One region of the Microbulbifer sp. ABF4_143 genome, then DNA from elsewhere that is predicted to be linked to it. Evidence: riboswitches for the same ligand, from Rfam matches in the RefSeq annotation. Region 1 holds a riboswitch; the other holds the start of a gene.
What was found. Region 1 has a riboswitch for thiamine pyrophosphate ahead of ACXAF3_RS01495 (TonB-dependent receptor). Riboswitches for the same ligand answer to the same signal wherever they lie in the genome.

Region 2: it holds a riboswitch for thiamine pyrophosphate, as region 1 does, so the genes downstream of both, thiC (phosphomethylpyrimidine synthase ThiC) here and ACXAF3_RS01495 (TonB-dependent receptor) in region 1, are expected to answer to the same signal.

What each region holds. Positions count from the first base shown of each region.
Region 1 is NZ_JBSWWT010000001.1:313,187-321,065, reverse strand. It holds gene ACXAF3_RS01525 (hypothetical protein) at 68-361, opposite strand; gene ACXAF3_RS01520 (helix-turn-helix transcriptional regulator) at 426-623, shown strand; gene ACXAF3_RS01515 (hypothetical protein) at 632-1,138, shown strand; gene ACXAF3_RS01510 (phosphotransferase) at 1,252-2,127, opposite strand; gene pnuC (nicotinamide riboside transporter PnuC) at 2,124-2,765, opposite strand; gene ACXAF3_RS01500 (hypothetical protein) at 2,758-3,021, opposite strand; gene ACXAF3_RS01495 (TonB-dependent receptor) at 3,174-5,303, opposite strand; TPP riboswitch at 5,360-5,458, opposite strand; gene ACXAF3_RS01490 (alkaline phosphatase) at 5,616-7,220, opposite strand; gene ACXAF3_RS01485 (alkaline phosphatase) at 7,238-7,879, opposite strand, start outside.
Region 2 is NZ_JBSWWT010000007.1:179,949-187,827, forward strand. It holds gene ACXAF3_RS07850 (HesA/MoeB/ThiF family protein) at 1-3, opposite strand, end outside; gene thiE (thiamine phosphate synthase) at 10-1,545, opposite strand; gene ACXAF3_RS07860 (thiazole synthase) at 1,551-2,357, opposite strand; gene thiS (sulfur carrier protein ThiS) at 2,374-2,574, opposite strand; gene thiO (glycine oxidase ThiO) at 2,574-3,647, opposite strand; gene thiC (phosphomethylpyrimidine synthase ThiC) at 3,721-5,631, opposite strand; TPP riboswitch at 5,737-5,835, opposite strand; gene safD (sulfoacetaldehyde dehydrogenase SafD) at 5,970-7,337, opposite strand; gene ACXAF3_RS07885 (sulfite exporter TauE/SafE family protein) at 7,339-7,879, opposite strand, start outside.

The sequences.
Region 1 (7,879 bases):
CGTGAAAGTCCACAAGACATTGGGCATGGAGCCGGTCATGGGATCACACCCAAAAGTCGGCGGCTTCTCATGTCGATTCGGCATGGCTCTTCTCCCATGCGGAATAGAACAATTCCTTTAGCTCGTCGACCATTTCACTCATAGCCCAACCGTAGCGTTGAAGCTGCCACACATCGGCGGATGTAAACTCTACCCTGGACATTATCTGTACCACACCGGACAGCATCTCCAGCCGGTGACAGATGGCTTCTTGCAATACATCAACAGGTAACCCTGGTCGAAGCTGGAATATGGGTCGGCCTTTATCTGCCCGCTCACCTAACATCCTCGAATCGATGGCTGCCCCATTATACTTATCCATAACCCAAATCTCCTTGATGAGCCCCGTTCACATGTGAACATGCAGGCGTGTTCACATGTGAACTATGAATTTATCAGAAAAATTGGCCAGAAACCTGAGAGCCCGTCGAGGCCAGCAAACGCAGGATGCATTCGCCCGCAAACTAGGTATTAGCAGGGCCACTCTGACGCGCCTGGAAAGCGCCTCCCAAAATACCACCCTCAAGACGTTGGATCAGATCACGAAAAGTCTACGCTGCGACGTGGGCGACTTGTTCAAATAAGCAGAACGATGAATGCCTACAAATTGGAATTTGACGCTAACCGGTTCCGAGGAATTGGGCCATTAAATCCCTCCGATCTGGATTCGGATTTACTTTGGTTGAATCGTGAGAGCAAGGCTAAATCCTGGTATCCGCCTGAACTGGCTTACTCAATACCGGAAAGCTCTAAGGACTCTATTGCCGATGTCAGCTGGTTAGGGCCGGGTTTTTTCACATTTAGTCAGAGGGCCATTGAAGCTCTGGGCGGATTGCTGGAGGCTGCGGGGGAGCTTCTGCCTATTGAGGTGGAAGGGGATAAATTAATGGCTTTTAATCCCCTTAGTGTCCAGGACTGCCTGGATGTGTCGACTTCTCAATACAACATCCGTCGCAATGGCAATATAGGTCGCCTGCTTAAGCCGTCGATAGATCTTTCCAGGATTGGCGAAAAAGTCTGTTCCAAACACCTGAAACCCAACGAAACATGCTGTTTTCAACCAATGAGTTTAAACAGGCGTACGAGGGAGCTGGATTGACAGGTCTAATTTTTATCGAATGTACCAAGCCGGACTAGTGGCAGCCTGCTGCCGCACCTTCGTCCTCGGTTTAAACGACTCCCGGGAAGACAATAACAGTCACACCACCCAGACTATCCGATTGTGCAGCTCAGCACAGATAAGGCGAGGATTCTGTTGCGAATTTCATCGTTGATACAGGGGCCGGTCATGGCCCCGCTGCACGACTGCACCGCATACCACAGCACGCATAAATACCCGTAGATCACCCGCCAGCGATCGAGCCGCTGCCAGTCGATCTGTACCGTCGGGCGTTGCAGATACTCCGCGAGTAACAACTGCTTTTGCCGCTTTTCCAACCCGAACTCTTCGACAATCACCGCCAGTTCATAGAAGGGATCGCCCATGGCGGCGTACTCCCAGTCTATCGTGTACAGCTTGCCGTCTTTCGCGGTGATCAAATTCGTCGCCAGCAAGTCGTTGTGACAGAGACAGACACCGCTGTTCAGCGATTTGGCGGCGGCGATATGCCGCCGGACTTTCTGCTCGAGTGCGCACAAGGGAGAATAGAAATCCGCGCGCTCGTCGATCGAGCGCCAGTAACTGGCGGCCTTGGCTTCAATTTCCAGCTGGGCATCGATGGCCGGCAGCGCGTGAATACGCCGGACCAATCGGGCGAGTTGCCGCAATTTATCAGCGCCGGTCGCCCGCCAGGGCTCGCCGTCGATATAGCGGGTGACCAGATATCGGTGCTTCGGATCGCAGTGGATCAGCGGCGCACAGAGGCCGGCGCGATCTGCGTGGAGGAGCGCCTGGTGTTCGGCGGTGCGGTCTAGATCCAGCGCAGCGCTGATCGCGGAGTTCTTGCGCAGTACCAGCAGGTCTTTGCCGGCGGCAATCAGAAAACTCCGGTTGGTCAGTCCGCCGCTCAGTGACCCGATCACCGAGGGCTCGGTGGCGCTCCAGCGCTGCCAGTCGGGCGGGATAATGTCGGCAGCGGTGGCGCTCATGCGGGTACCGCTGCGCCTTCACCGGTTGCCGCCTCGCTTTTGTAGATGGCCAACCATTGGAAGAAACCCACAATCACGATAATCACATAGAGCACAAACAGCAGCGCGGTCAGGTAGAGCTCGCGGTCGAGATACAGATAGATGGAGACACCGTCCACCACTATCCAGTAGAGCCAGTTCTCCAGCACCTTGCGCGTGACCATATAGGTGGTGATCACGGCGCCCCAGGTGGTAAAGGAATCCAAATAGGGCAGGGCGGCGTCGGTATTGGTATCCAGCAGATAGCCGAAGACCAGTGTCAGTGCGCCGACGCCCGCAAAAACCATCAGGTGCGTGCGCAGCGGCCAGCGGTGGATTTTCAGGTCCCGCTGTCTGTCGCGGTGGTGCCGCCACTGCCACCAGCCGTAGACGGCCATAGCCAGGTAGAACAGCTGCAGCGCGGACTCCATCAGCAGGCTGACATCCCAGAACAGGAACAGGTAAATCGCGGTGCTGGCGAAGGCGGCATACCAGCAGAGAATATTTTCCCGCATGGCCAGCAGCAGGTAGGCCAGGGCGAGGATGACCGCGATAATTTCCCAGCCCGACATGGCGGCGAGAGACGCAATTACGGCGCCGGCGATATCCTGATTAAACATCGCCTGCTTCCGGGGCCAGGTCGCCGTCGATAAATTTGCACACGAAGATGGCGCGGCCGTGTTTTTCGTAGGATGTACGCATTTCCTGCTTCAGCAGGTCCATCAGCAGGTCGTAGTCGCCAAACACCTGGGTGCTCATCGTATTGGTGATTACGCGCAGATCCGGGTGGCGGTTCAGGCGCTCGATAAAGTCCTGGATGCTGGGGATGTACTCGTCTTTTAGCGGGTACATGCTGATTTCTACCGAGAGTTGCATGGGTGTTGTTCCTCAGAATTCACTGCTCTTCCGATTAAACCGGTGTTTCTCTGTAGGAGCGGCCCATGGCCGCGATCTGGCTTGCGCGTTTGGCCGGATATCGATCGCGGCCATGGGCCGCTCCTACAGGGACTGGTAGCCGCGCAGAGATTCTAGAAGGTGTAGCTGCCGCTGATACCCGCCACGCGCGGCTCGCCGAACTGGTAGTAGGCTTCCGGCGCATAGAAATTTTCCGGGTTGTTGCCGAACTGGTTGCTGAAGTAGAAACCCCGCGTGTAGTAGTCCTCGTCGGTCAGGTTTCTGCCCCAGAGTGCAACCTCCCAGTTTTCACCCAGGTAGGTCAGGCGGGCGTTCAGCAGTTCGTAGGCCTGTGACTTCTCGTCGTGGCTGTTGGAGAAATAGAAGTCGTCCTTGCCCTCCACTTCCAGGCGCAGAATCAGTTCCGGCAGCAGTGAAATTTCCGCGCCGGTGAAGAACTGGTAGTTGGGCGCGTGGGCCAGGTCGCGGCCGTCGAAGTCCACCGGCGCCAGGGCGATACCGTTGTAGTCGTCGCGGGCGTCGACGTGGGCGCTGCTTACGAAATCCTCGAACTCCGCATTCAGCCAGCCGGCGGCGGCGAAGAAGCGCAGGGAGTCGCTGGCGAGGTAATTCAGTTCGACTTCGATGCCCGTCGTCTCGCCGCCGGCGGCGTTGGTCAGGAAGTCGTCGAAGGAGAAATCGTTCGGATCGAACACCGACTGCTTGGCCTGCACATCGCTGCGGTCCTGGTAGAAGGCCGCCAGCTGCGCCTGCAAACGGTTATCGAGCCAGGCGCCCTTGAGGCCCAGTTCGTAGTTGAGCAGCTGCTCTGTGTCGAATTCGAACTGGTCGCTGCCGATATTCGGGTTTGTCGCCGAGGCCGCGATAATACTGCCGTTGACGCCGCCGGCCTTGTAGCCGCGGGAGACGCTGGCGTAGATCAGGGTGTTGTCGCCGGGCCTGTATTCCAGCGAGACGTTGCCGCCCCAGAGGTCTTCTTTTTTGCTGGAATCCACCGCGAGGGAGTCGGCGTAGTCGGCATCGCGCTGCTCAAACCTGAGGCCGGTAACCAGGGCGAAACGCTCGCCCAGTTGCGTGCGCAGCTGGCCGTAGACGGCGGCATTCTGCGTATCGAACTCGCTGGTAAAGCTCCGGTTGCGCTCGAGGCGCTCGCTCTCATCGCGGAAGTAGACGCCGGCGACCCAGCTGCCGCGGCCGTTGAACAGGGCGGAGGCGTCGGTCGACAGGATACGCAGGTCGGCACTCAGGTTGTCCCTGTCGCGCAGGTAGTTGTCGGTGGAGCTGTATTCCCACGGGTGGAAGCCGACATAGGTCCAGTCCTCGTCGTAGCCGTACTCGGTATCCGAGCGGGCGGCACTCAGGGTGGCCTCCAGAGTGAACAGCTCGCTGCCGCTCCACTGCCCCTTCACCGAGCCGGCCAGGGTCTCCTGCCGGTCGTGGCCGGGCTGGTCGGACAGTGTCTCGCGGGTATTGTAGAGGGAGAAGGCATCGTAGCCGTTGTCGGCGTCGAGATAGAAGGCGGTGAAGTCCAGCTGCAGGTCTTCGCCGGCGCTGTAGCGCAGCTTGGCCCGTGCGACCGACTCGTCGATATTGTTGGTGTCGCTGCGGTTGAGAAATTGGTTTTCAATAAAGCCGTCGGACTGCTGCTTGCGCGCGGCGAGGCGGTAGCTGAGCTTTTCGGTCAGGGCGCCGCTGCCGACCGCGGACAGGGTGCGGCCATTGTATTGCGCCGCCTCGGCGGACACCCTGGCCATGGGTTCGGCGCTGGGCGCGGCGCTGCTCATGCTGATCAGGCCGGCCAGGGCGTTGGCGCCGTAGAGGGTACCCTGGGGGCCGCGCAGTATTTCCACCTGCTCGATATCCAGGGTGCTGGCGGCCAGGCCCAGGCCGGTGAAGTCGATACCGTCGATCAGCAGGCCCACCGACGGATTGACCGGGTCGATAAACTGGCTGCGCTCGCCGATACCGCGGATCTGCACGAAGCGGCCGCGGGACGCGCCGGCGGCGAAGTTGACGTTGGGAGCCATGCCCAGCAGCTGTTCCAGGTTGCCGGCGCCGCGGGCGCCGATGGCCTCCCGGTCCAGCACGCTGACACTGCCGGGGAGATCGAGCTGCTCTATCGCGCGCAGCTGGCTGGTGACTACGACCTCTTCCAGGCCGGCGTTCTGTTGCGCGGCCGCGGCCGCAGACAGGCAGAGGCCGATTGACCAGGCGATCGGATGTAGTTTCGCTGGATGATTCATGGTTCTCTCTCGCAGGAAATCGAAGTGAAAGAGACCCGGGTGCGACGGAGGAGAGCTGTTTAGGGACTACCTATTCCTACGCCGGTATTAACCGGATCAGGTTCAAGGGTTCGCTCGCGGAGCATCTCAGGCCTGGGCCACCCCTTAGGTTTTGCGGGCGGGATAATAGCAGAAGAGTCGAAGGGCGGGCTATTCGGGGATTTTTTGTAGGAGCGGCCGGTGGCCGCGATCGGACTCCGAACGGACACCGATCGCGGCCATGGGCCGCTCCTACAGGGGGGATACCGGCCAATTCCAGCGGTGGGAAACGGCTCAGTCCAGCAGGCCGCCCGCGCGCGCCATCACGTGGAACAGGTAGCTCTGCTCGTTGGTACCGCTGACCAGATGCGCGCCGGGGCCGCGGGCCCAGACACCCACGTCCTCGCCGGCGTGGGACTCGGACGCCAGCGGCACCAGCGCCTCCTGGTGGTAGCCGGGCGCGGTGGTGTCGACGTGGGTCAGATCCACGCGGCCCGCCTTTATATCGTGCTTGTAGCGCTCGTCCGCGTCCGTCTCGTCAGCGAAGTCCGCATAGCCGAAGCCGTTGCCGTAGGTGATAGTGGTGTAGGGCAGGCCGTCTGCGGCCAGACTCGGGGCCGTCTCCGGCTCGCCGCTGCCGTCGTTGGCCACCACCTTGCCGAGAATCGGGTTGCCGCGGGTCGGGTAGCCGGCGATGGTCATCACGTGGCTGTGGTCGGCGGTGACGATTATCAGCGTGTCCTCGGCGCTGGTGTTGTCCATCGCGACCTGTACCGCCCTGGCGAATTCCACCGCGTCGTTCAGTGCGTTGTAGGCGTTGCCGGCGTGGTGGCCGTGGTCTATGCGGCCGGACTCCACCATCAGGAAGTAGCCCTTGTCGTTCTTCTGCAGCAGCTGCAGACCCTTGGCGGTCATCTCGGACAGCGACGGCTCGCCGGCGACGTCGTTGCCGCGGTCCGCCTCGTAGCGCATATGCGACGCGTTGAACAGGCCGAGCAGCTTGTCGGTGGCGGCAACATCCAGCGCGTCGAAGCCGGACTGGTCCTCGATATAGGCGGCGTTGGTCACGCCGTCGCTATAGCGGCTCCGCCACTCTTCCACCAGGTTGCGACCGTCTTCGCGCTTGCCGTTTTTGCCCTCGAGGTCGGTGACGGTGTTGGGCAGGAAGTTGCGGCGGCCGCCGCCGAGCACCAGGTCCACGCCGTCGCCGGCGGCGAGCGCCACCAGCTGCGCGGCGATATCCACGCAGCCGTCCGGCGCCTTGTACTCCCAGCCGCGCTCCGGCACCTTGGCGTAGGTGGCCGCCGGGGTCGCGTGGGTCACACGCGCGGTGCTGATAATGCCGGTGCTCTTGCCCCTGGCCTCCGCCAGTTCCAGCGCCGTGGTCAGCGGCCGCTCGAGACTGGCCGCGCAGTCGCCGCGGGCGACGGTCTCGTCCACGTTGATCACGCCGGCCTTGGTCTTGACGCCGGCCATCAGCGCGGTGGCGGTGCCGGCGGAATCCGGGGTCTGCTGGTTGGTGTTGTAGGTCTTGACCAGGCCGGCGAAGGGCATCTTCTCGAAGCTGAGCTGGTACTCCTCGCCGTCGAGCCCCTGCTGCTGGCCGGCGAGAATGCGCGCGGCGGTGACCGTGGAGATGCCCATGCCGTCGCCGACAAACAGGATGATATTTTTCGCCGCGCCGGGGGTGTTGTCGATTTTCCGTTCGCGCGCCGCCTCGACGGCCTGCTGGCCGTCTTTGAACCAGCTGCTGTCGCGCTGCGCCTCGGACAGACCCAGTGCTTTCGGCTGCGGTTGCGGCAGCACCGCGACTTCGTCGGAGCCGGAATTGTCGTCGCTGCAGCCGGCGGCCAGCAGGGCGACGGAGAAGGCCAGGGCCAGTTTATTGAATTTGTTCATCGTCAATTACCCCCAAATTATTCCGCGGTCACCGACAGGCCGGTAGCCCCGACCATCAGGTGGAAAACCGCACTCTGTTCCAGCGTGCCCTGCACCAGCTGGCTGCCGGCGCCTGTGGCGTGCAGGCTGATATCCTCACCGGCGTGACTCTCGGAGCCGAGCGGTACCAGTGCCTCCTGGTGAAAGCCCGGCGCCTCGGTGTCCACACCGCTCAGATCCACGCGCCCGCTGTGCGCGGCGAGATCGTAGCGCGCATCCGCGTCCGTCTCGCCGCCCAGGTCGGCAAAACCCAGGCCGTTGGCGTAGGAGAGCGTCGTATAGGGCAGGCCGTCTGCGGCCGCGGCGACCTCCGCCTTGGGCGCGCCGCTGCCGTCGTTGGTGACCATCTTGCCGAGAATCGGGTTGCCGCGGGTCGGATAGCCGGCGATGGTCATCACGTGGCTGTGGTCCGCGGTCACCAGGATCAGGGTCTCGTCCAGATCCACGTTTTGCAGCGCGGTCTCGACCGCGGCGGCGAAGGCGATGGTATCGTGCAGCGCGTTGTAGGCGTTGCCGGCGTGGTGGCCGTGGTCGATGCGGCCGGACTCCACCATCAGGAAATAGCCGTCGTCGTTTTTCTGCAACATCTCGATCGCCGCCGCGGTCATCTCGGCGATGCT
Region 2 (7,879 bases), on a different contig from region 1:
CATCCTTCACTACTCCAATATCCGCTGAAAACCGGCGACCGCCTGCGCATAGTCACTGGCTTTTGTAATGGCGCTGACCACGGCAATACTGCCCACGCCCGTCGCCGCCACCTCGGGCGCGCGCTCCAGACTGATACCGCCGATGGCGACCAGGGGGTACTCCGGCAGCAGCGCGACCATACGCGCGAGCTTTGCCGTACCCTGCAGTTGGCCGCTCATATCTTTGGTATCCGTGGCGAAGATCGCCCCTATGGCCAGGTAGCTGGGGCGGTAGCGATAGGCGCGCAGCAGTTCGTAGAAACCGTGTGTGCTGATCCCCAGCTTCAGGCCCGCGCTTTTGATCGCGGCCAGGTCGGCACTCTGCAGATCCTCCTGCCCCAAATGCACGCCGTAGGCGCCGCAGTCGATGGCCAGCCGCCAGTGGTCATTGATAAACAGGCGCAGCCCATACTGCCTGCCGATAGCCACCGCCCGCTCTATCTGCCCGCGCAGGTCGCCGTCCGGCTGCTTGATGCGCAGCTGCAGGGTGCGCACGCCCAGATCCGCAAGCCTGTGCAGCCACTCCACGGAATCCACCACCGGGTAGAGCCCCAGTGCACTGGAATCCGGCGCGGCGAATCCGCTCGCGAAGGGGCCCGACTCCGAGTCCGGCGCGTATTCGTAGGCCCCGGCGCGCGCCTCCGTGGGCAGCAGTATTTCGGGAAAGTCCTGAAGCTCGCTGGGCCAGCCGCAGTGGCCCACCGGACCCGCGCCGGCGCCGATCGATTCCGAGCCCCCGAAACGCAGTCCCCGCCGCACATAGGCTATGGCCACGACACAGGCGTCGCGCAGAGGATACCCTAACGCCAGGCAGGCGGCGATGGCGGACGACAGGGTGCAGCCGGTGCCGTGATTATTGCGACCGGGTATCTTTTTGCCCACAAACCAGTCGTCGCCGCTATCGCAGCAGAGGAAATCCGCCACTTCACCCTCGACCAGAGCTGCGTGGCCGCCGGTGACCAGTACCGCGCCGCAGCCGCTTGCGCGCAGGCGCCTCGCCACGGCGGCAATCTGCCCGGCACCGCCGACCGGGGCGCGCGCGAGCCACTCCAGTTCATGCAGGTTGGGGGTAATCACATCGCACAGCGGAAACAGTTTTTCCGCAACCGCTCCGCCGATAGAGTCTTCGGTCAGCGCGGCGCCGCTGGTGGCCACGGCCACCGGGTCGTAGACGATCGGAACCCGCCTGACCTTCAGCAGCGCACGCAGGAATTCCGCCACCGCCTCGACCTGTTCGCCGTTGGCCAGCAGGCCAATCTTGATCGCCGCCGGAAAGAGATCCCGCTGCAGCGCCTGCAGCTGCGATCTGAGTACTTCCACCGGCACGGCGTTGATGGCCGCCACTTCGGTGGTGTTCTGCGCTGTGTTGGCGCTAATCGCGGTGCAGCCGTGACAGCCGAAGTCGGCAAAGGTCAGCAGGTCCGCCTGTATGCCGGCGCCGCCGCCGGAGTCACTGCCGGCGATGGACCAGACGATGGGCCTGTGTGTGGGAGCGTCGTCGCGCATAGACATCATTCCTGCGGCGCTTTTTCGGCCTGCTGCCAGAAGGGCATATCCAACGTGGGCGTGCTGGGGCTGGCGGTCTGGCGCTTCAGCATCAGGCCGGCCAGGTGGGCGCTGCGCCCGGACTCGACCGCCAGCTGAAAGGCCCGCGCCATCAACACCGGGTTCTGCGCCTTGGCGATGGCGGTATTCAGCAGCACCGCATCGAACCCCATCTCCATCGCCTGCGCGGCCTGGGACGGGGCACCGATACCGGCATCGATAATCAGCGGCACGCCCGGCAGCCGCTCGCGCAGCGTCTGCAGGTTGTATTTGTTCAGCAGCCCCTGGCCTGTGCCTATGGGTGCGCCCCACGGCATCAGGACTTCGCAACCCACATCGAGAAGCCTGCGGCACACCACCAGATCGTCGGTGCAATAGGGCAGCACCTTGAAGCCGCGTTTGACCAGTTCGCGCGCCGCTTCGATCAGCCCGTAGGGGTCCGGCTGCAAATTGTAGTCGTCGCCGATCACTTCCAGCTTCAGCCAGTCTGTCTGGAAAATTTCCCGCGACATCTCCGCCAATGCAATCACTTCCCGTGCCGTCTTGCAACCGGCGGTATTGGGCAGCAACTGGCAACCGGATTCGCGGATATAGTTCCACAGCATCCTGCCCTGCTGCTGTTGCGGATTCTGCCGGCGCAGGGAGAGGGTGATGATTTCCGCACCGGACGCCTGTACCGACTCGCGCATCACCGCCGGCGACGGATAGAGGGCGGTGCCGACCAGCAGCCGGCTGTTAAAGGACTTGCCGTAGAGGCGCAATGGATCGCTCATGCTCTGCCGCCGTTTTTCATCCGCCGACAACCGGCGCCACCACATCCAGGGTATCGCCATCGCGAACAGGGGTATCCATGTAATCTGCGCGCGCGACGAAATCCCCGTTCAGCGCCACCGCAAACGTCTCGCCGCTGTAACCCAGTTGTTGCAGCAGGCCGGCGAGGCTCATCGGGGCGTCCAGCTCGTGCCGCTCACCGTTGACAAAGATCTGCATCAAACCACCTGTAAAATCTCTTGTCTGACCATTTGTTCCACTTTTTCCACCAGTGCCGGAGCCAACAGGTAGCCGTGGCGGTAGAGGCCGTTGACCCGGATCAGGCCCGGCTGCCAGTGCAGGTAGGGCATATTGTCCATGGTTGCCGGGCGGCAGTTGACCCGGGTTTCCACGATGCGGGCCTCGGCAAAGGCCGGGTGCAGCGAATAGAGGGCCGATGACAACTCCATGGTCGAGCGCACCGATATCGGCGACATATCCTCGCTCTCGATTTCGGTAGCGCCGATCACCGTGCGGCCGCCGCCGCGCGGCACCGCATAGAGCTGGTAGCGCGGATGCAGCAGGCGCACCGGGCGCTGCAGAGTCACCTCTCCGGTCTCCACCACCAGTACTTCGCCGCGCACACCGCGCAGCCCGTCAACCTGCGCCCTGGCGCCCAGGCCGCGGCAGTCGATCACGCAATCGAAGCGCGACCTGCCCTCCTGGTGATCCACCCGGTAGCTTTCGCACGCCACCGGCGTCCGCTCTTTCAGGCACACGCCCTGGCGGCGCAACACGCCGAGCAGCGCCGGCAGCAGACGGCGGTTGTCGATATCGCCCTCGCCGCGCAAAAACAGTCCCTGCTCGAAATTTTCCAGCGCCGGTTCCAGCCGCCGCAGCGCACCGGCGTCGAGCGCCTGCACATGCTCGGAAATATCGCCGTTCAGTTTGCCGGTCAGCTCGCGCTTAAACTGCTGCAGCTCACTTCTGTCCTGGCCGTGGGCCACGAGCAAACTACCGGCATGGCGAAATTCCACCGAGCGCCCGCTCAGCGCCTCGAGTTTTTCCGCCCAGTCGGACCAAAGGGCCAGGCTCCGGCTACCCAGTTCATAGATTTCGCGCTGGCTGTGTACCAGTTCCGACAGCGGCGAGATCATGCCGGCGGCGGTCCAGCAGGCACCGACCGGCGTCGACAGGTCGCGCGCCTCGAACAGGGTGACGTCCAGACCCTGCAGCGACAGGCGCCAGGCCAGCAGGCGCCCCATCAGGCCGGCGCCGGCGATCGCGATTCGGGGAGAAGTGCTCTTTATCACGACAATTTTCCGACATTCGTTTTGGCGGCAACACAAAAGTCGGGCTGTGGCATTCCGTATTCGACGGGATGCCTCAGCCCTTGTGGTACAGCTCGCCGCCCATATCCTTGAACTTGACCGCCATTTCCGCCATGCCCTCCTCCGCCTGCTGCTTCGCAGCGTAATCGCGCACATCCTGGGTGATTTTCATCGAGCAGAACTTGGGGCCGCACATGGAACAAAAATGCGCGACCTTGCCGGATTCCTTCGGCAGCGTCTCATCGTGGTAAGCGCGCGCGCGCTCTGGGTCCAGGCCCAGATTGAACTGATCCTCCCAACGGAACTCGAAGCGCGCCTTGGACAGGGCGTCATCCCTCTGTTGCGCGCGCGGGTGTCCCTTGGCCAGGTCCGCCGCGTGGGCCGCGATCTTGTAGGCCATCAGGCCCTCTTTCACATCCTCTTTGTTGGGCAGGCCCAGGTGCTCCTTGGGCGTCACGTAACACAGCATGGCACAGCCATAGGTACCGATCAGCGCGGCACCGATTCCGGAGGTGATATGGTCGTAGCCGGGCGCGATATCGGTGGTCAAGGGGCCGAGCGTATAGAAGGGCGCACCGTGGCAGTGCTTCAGCTGCTCGTCCATGTTCTCCTTGATCTTGTGGATGGCCACATGCCCCGGGCCCTCGATCATGGTCTGCACGTCGTGCCGCCAGGCGATTTCGGTCAGCTCCCCGAGGGTGCGCAGTTCGCTGAACTGGGCTTCGTCATTGGCATCGGCAATGGAGCCGGGGCGCAGGCCGTCACCGAGGCTGAAGCTGACATCGTAGGCTTTCATGATCTCGCAGATTTCCTCGAAATGGGTGTAGAGGAAATTCTCCTTGTGGTGAGCCAGACACCACTTGGCCATGATGGACCCGCCGCGGGAGACGATGCCGGTCACCCGCTTTGCGGTCATAGGCACATAGCGCAGCAGCACACCGGCGTGGATGGTGAAATAGTCCACGCCCTGCTCCGCCTGTTCGATCAGGGTGTCCCGGAAAACCTCCCAGGTGAGATCCTCGGCGATGCCGTCCACCTTCTCCAGCGCCTGATAGATGGGCACGGTGCCGATGGGCACCGGGGAGTTGCGCAGAATCCACTCGCGGGTCTCGTGAATGTTGGCGCCGGTGGAAAGGTCCATCACCGTGTCCGCGCCCCACTTGGTAGACCAGACCAGTTTCTCAACCTCCTCTTCGATAGAGGAGGTTACCGCGGAGTTGCCGATATTCGCATTGACCTTGCACAGGAAATTGCGCCCGATAATCATCGGCTCCAGTTCCGGATGGTTGATGTTGGCCGGGATAATGGCGCGCCCCTCGGCCACCTCGCGGCGCACGAACTCCGGGGTGATCTGCTCGGGAATATAAATACCGTCCCGGGCCTTCTGATAATCGGATTCCCTCAGCGCATCGGCAAGCTGTGCCCGTCCCATATTCTCGCGCACCGCGACAAACTCCATCTCCGGCGTGATGATGCCGCGGCGCGCATAGTGCATCTGCGACACATTCCCGCCCGCCAGCGCGCGGCGCGGAGAGGGCAGCTTTTCAAAGCGGATATGGTCCAGCCCCTGGTCCGCCATGCGCTTCTGGCTGTAGGCGGCCTGGCGGCTGGTCAGCTGTTCGGTATCTCCGCGCGCCTCGATCCAGGCCTGGCGACGCTTGGGCAGACCTTCGCGCACATTGATCTTGCAGTCGGGGTCCGAATAGGGGCCGGAGGTATCGTAAACCCGCAGCGGCTGGTTGGGCTCGAACACCGGGTTCTTCTCGTCGCCGCCGACGACACTGTCGCCGAGGCAGATCTCGCGCACACCGACGCGGACATCCGCTCTCTCGCCCTGCAGATAGATTTTCCGGGAATTGGGGAAGGTCTGCGCCGTTAGGTTTTCCAGGAACGCCTTGGCGGAATCGCGGCTGGCAGCGCGGGAGGATTTGGCGGTGCGGCTGGGCTGATCGGTGGTCTCTGACATACTTATCCCTGTGGCTGGCGGAAACATGGCGCCGCAACACCCGGGGCAGACAGAGACAAGTCGCACAGCTTCTACAGACGGCGACTTCTATACAGCACATCTATAGCGACTTCAGATCTTGTTCCCTACGCGGGGGTTACCCCGATCAGGTTCAACGGATCTCGCAACAGCGATCTCAGCCCACAGGCGCTCCGACAAGTAGTGCCGGAGTATAGTGGATGCTCTGCGCCGTGAACAGCCAGTCGCTGCCAGGTTTTTGCCCCAAAACGCTGCTGTAGTTGCAAAAAACGACAGGAGATCGCCCGCCGGAAGCGGATAATCGGTTTCGGGGACTGGCCCTAAAGAACCAGTGTCTTCTGATAACTCATCTCCCGGATCGCATAGCGCACTCCTTCCCGCCCCACGCCACTCTCCTTTACCCCGCCAAACGGGAAGTGCTCGGCGCGGAATCCGGGTCCGTCATTCACCGCCAGCAAACCCACTTCCAGACGATTGAACAGCTGCTTGGCCAGCGACAAATTCTGAGTGAATACACCGGCCTGCAGGCCGAATGGCGACTCGTTGATCAGCGTCACCAACTCATCGAGCGTCTCGAAAGAACGCAGTGGAATTACCGGGCCGAAGGTTTCCTCCGCAACCAGCTCGGCATCATCGGCGACATTGTCGAGAATCGTCGGCCACAGGATATTGCCCTCCCGCCGATTGCCGAACAGCACACTGGCGCCGGCGGCTATCGCAGCCTGTATCCGACGCTCCACTTCATCCGCCGCCGCGGAATGAATCAACGGGCCGACAAAGGTATCCTCCTCGAGCGGGTTGCCGACCTTGAGTTTAGCCGTCGCCGCCACCAGCTTTGCGGAAAACTCCTCGTGGACCTCGCGGTGAACAAACAGCCGCTTTGCCGCGGTACAGCGCTGGCCCGCGGTGGCGAAGCGCTGATTGATCGCCGCGTGAACGGCCGCGTCCAGATCCCCGTCGGGCATCAGGATCAGCGGATCATTACCACCCAATTCGAACAGCAACTTCTTGTATCCGGCCCGCGCTGCAATGGCGTTGGCGGCGGCGGTGCCACCGGTAAAGTTGATCGCGTGCACCTGCGGGTGCGCCACCGCATAGCTGGTCGCGTCGATATCCGGGATCAGCATTTGTAGCACAGAGCTATGCATACCGGCGGTGTAACAAAGTTCGACCAGCCGCTGCGCGGAGCGCTTGTTCTGCGGTCCCGGCTTGAACAATATGCTGTTGCCGGCGGCAAATGCGGGCCCGATCTTGTGCACCGCGATATTTACCGGGAAGTTGAACGGGGTGATACAGAGTACAGTCCCGAGCGGCTTCCACAAAACCACGCCGATCTTGTCCCGCCGAGGCGGAAAGGCATCGGAATCCAGTGCCTCACCGCTAATCGCCCTCGCCTCCGTCGCACAGGCCATGGCGGTGTTGTGCGCCCGCTCTATCTCCACGCGGCTGTCACTGATGGTTTTGCCGGTCTCTTCGGTAATCAGCGCGGCCAGCTCATTTTTATGTTCCAACAATAGCTGCGCCAGGCGCAGCAGAATATTGGCGCGTTCAAACGCCGGGGTGTTCTGCTGCACATCCCTACCCTCCGCCAGCAGCGCCAGTGTGCTTCGCACCGCATCGCGGCTGGCAAAGTCGAACTCCTCTAGCAGTTCGCCGTTGTAGGGATTACGGATTTGATAATCAGCCATATCACACACCTTGCTGTACGGAGAATAGCTGATAGACGATCCGCAAACCGGCAACCAGCAGCGCCACCCGCATCAATTTAAAAAACCACTCATTCTTGATTCTATTCAGCAGCCCCACTCCGATCCTGGTGCCGACCACCGCAGCCAGTGTCAGTGCCAGTATCAGTCCCAAATACTCCGCGAAGGCAAAACCGAGATACAGAAAAGCGGGTATTTTCAGTGCGTGACACCAGGCTTGCATTACGGATTTGTTCGCCACCACTTGCTGGGGGCTCAAATCCTTACGCACAAAGAAGGCCGCCAGAAGCGGATCAACAGCACCCGCCAGGATTCCCAGGGTTCCAGTCACTATCCCCACCCAAAAGTAATTCCTCGGCGCCAGGCGAATTTCAGGCAGTCGCCTGGGTTTGAATACCGTGTAAAAAATCAGCGCGGCCAGCACAAACATCGGCAACTGCTGCCCACTGAGACTGGCGATACCCAGGGTCACGATCCCGGTACCCAGTGCACAACCAATAAAAAATGGTAAGCACATATCCCAA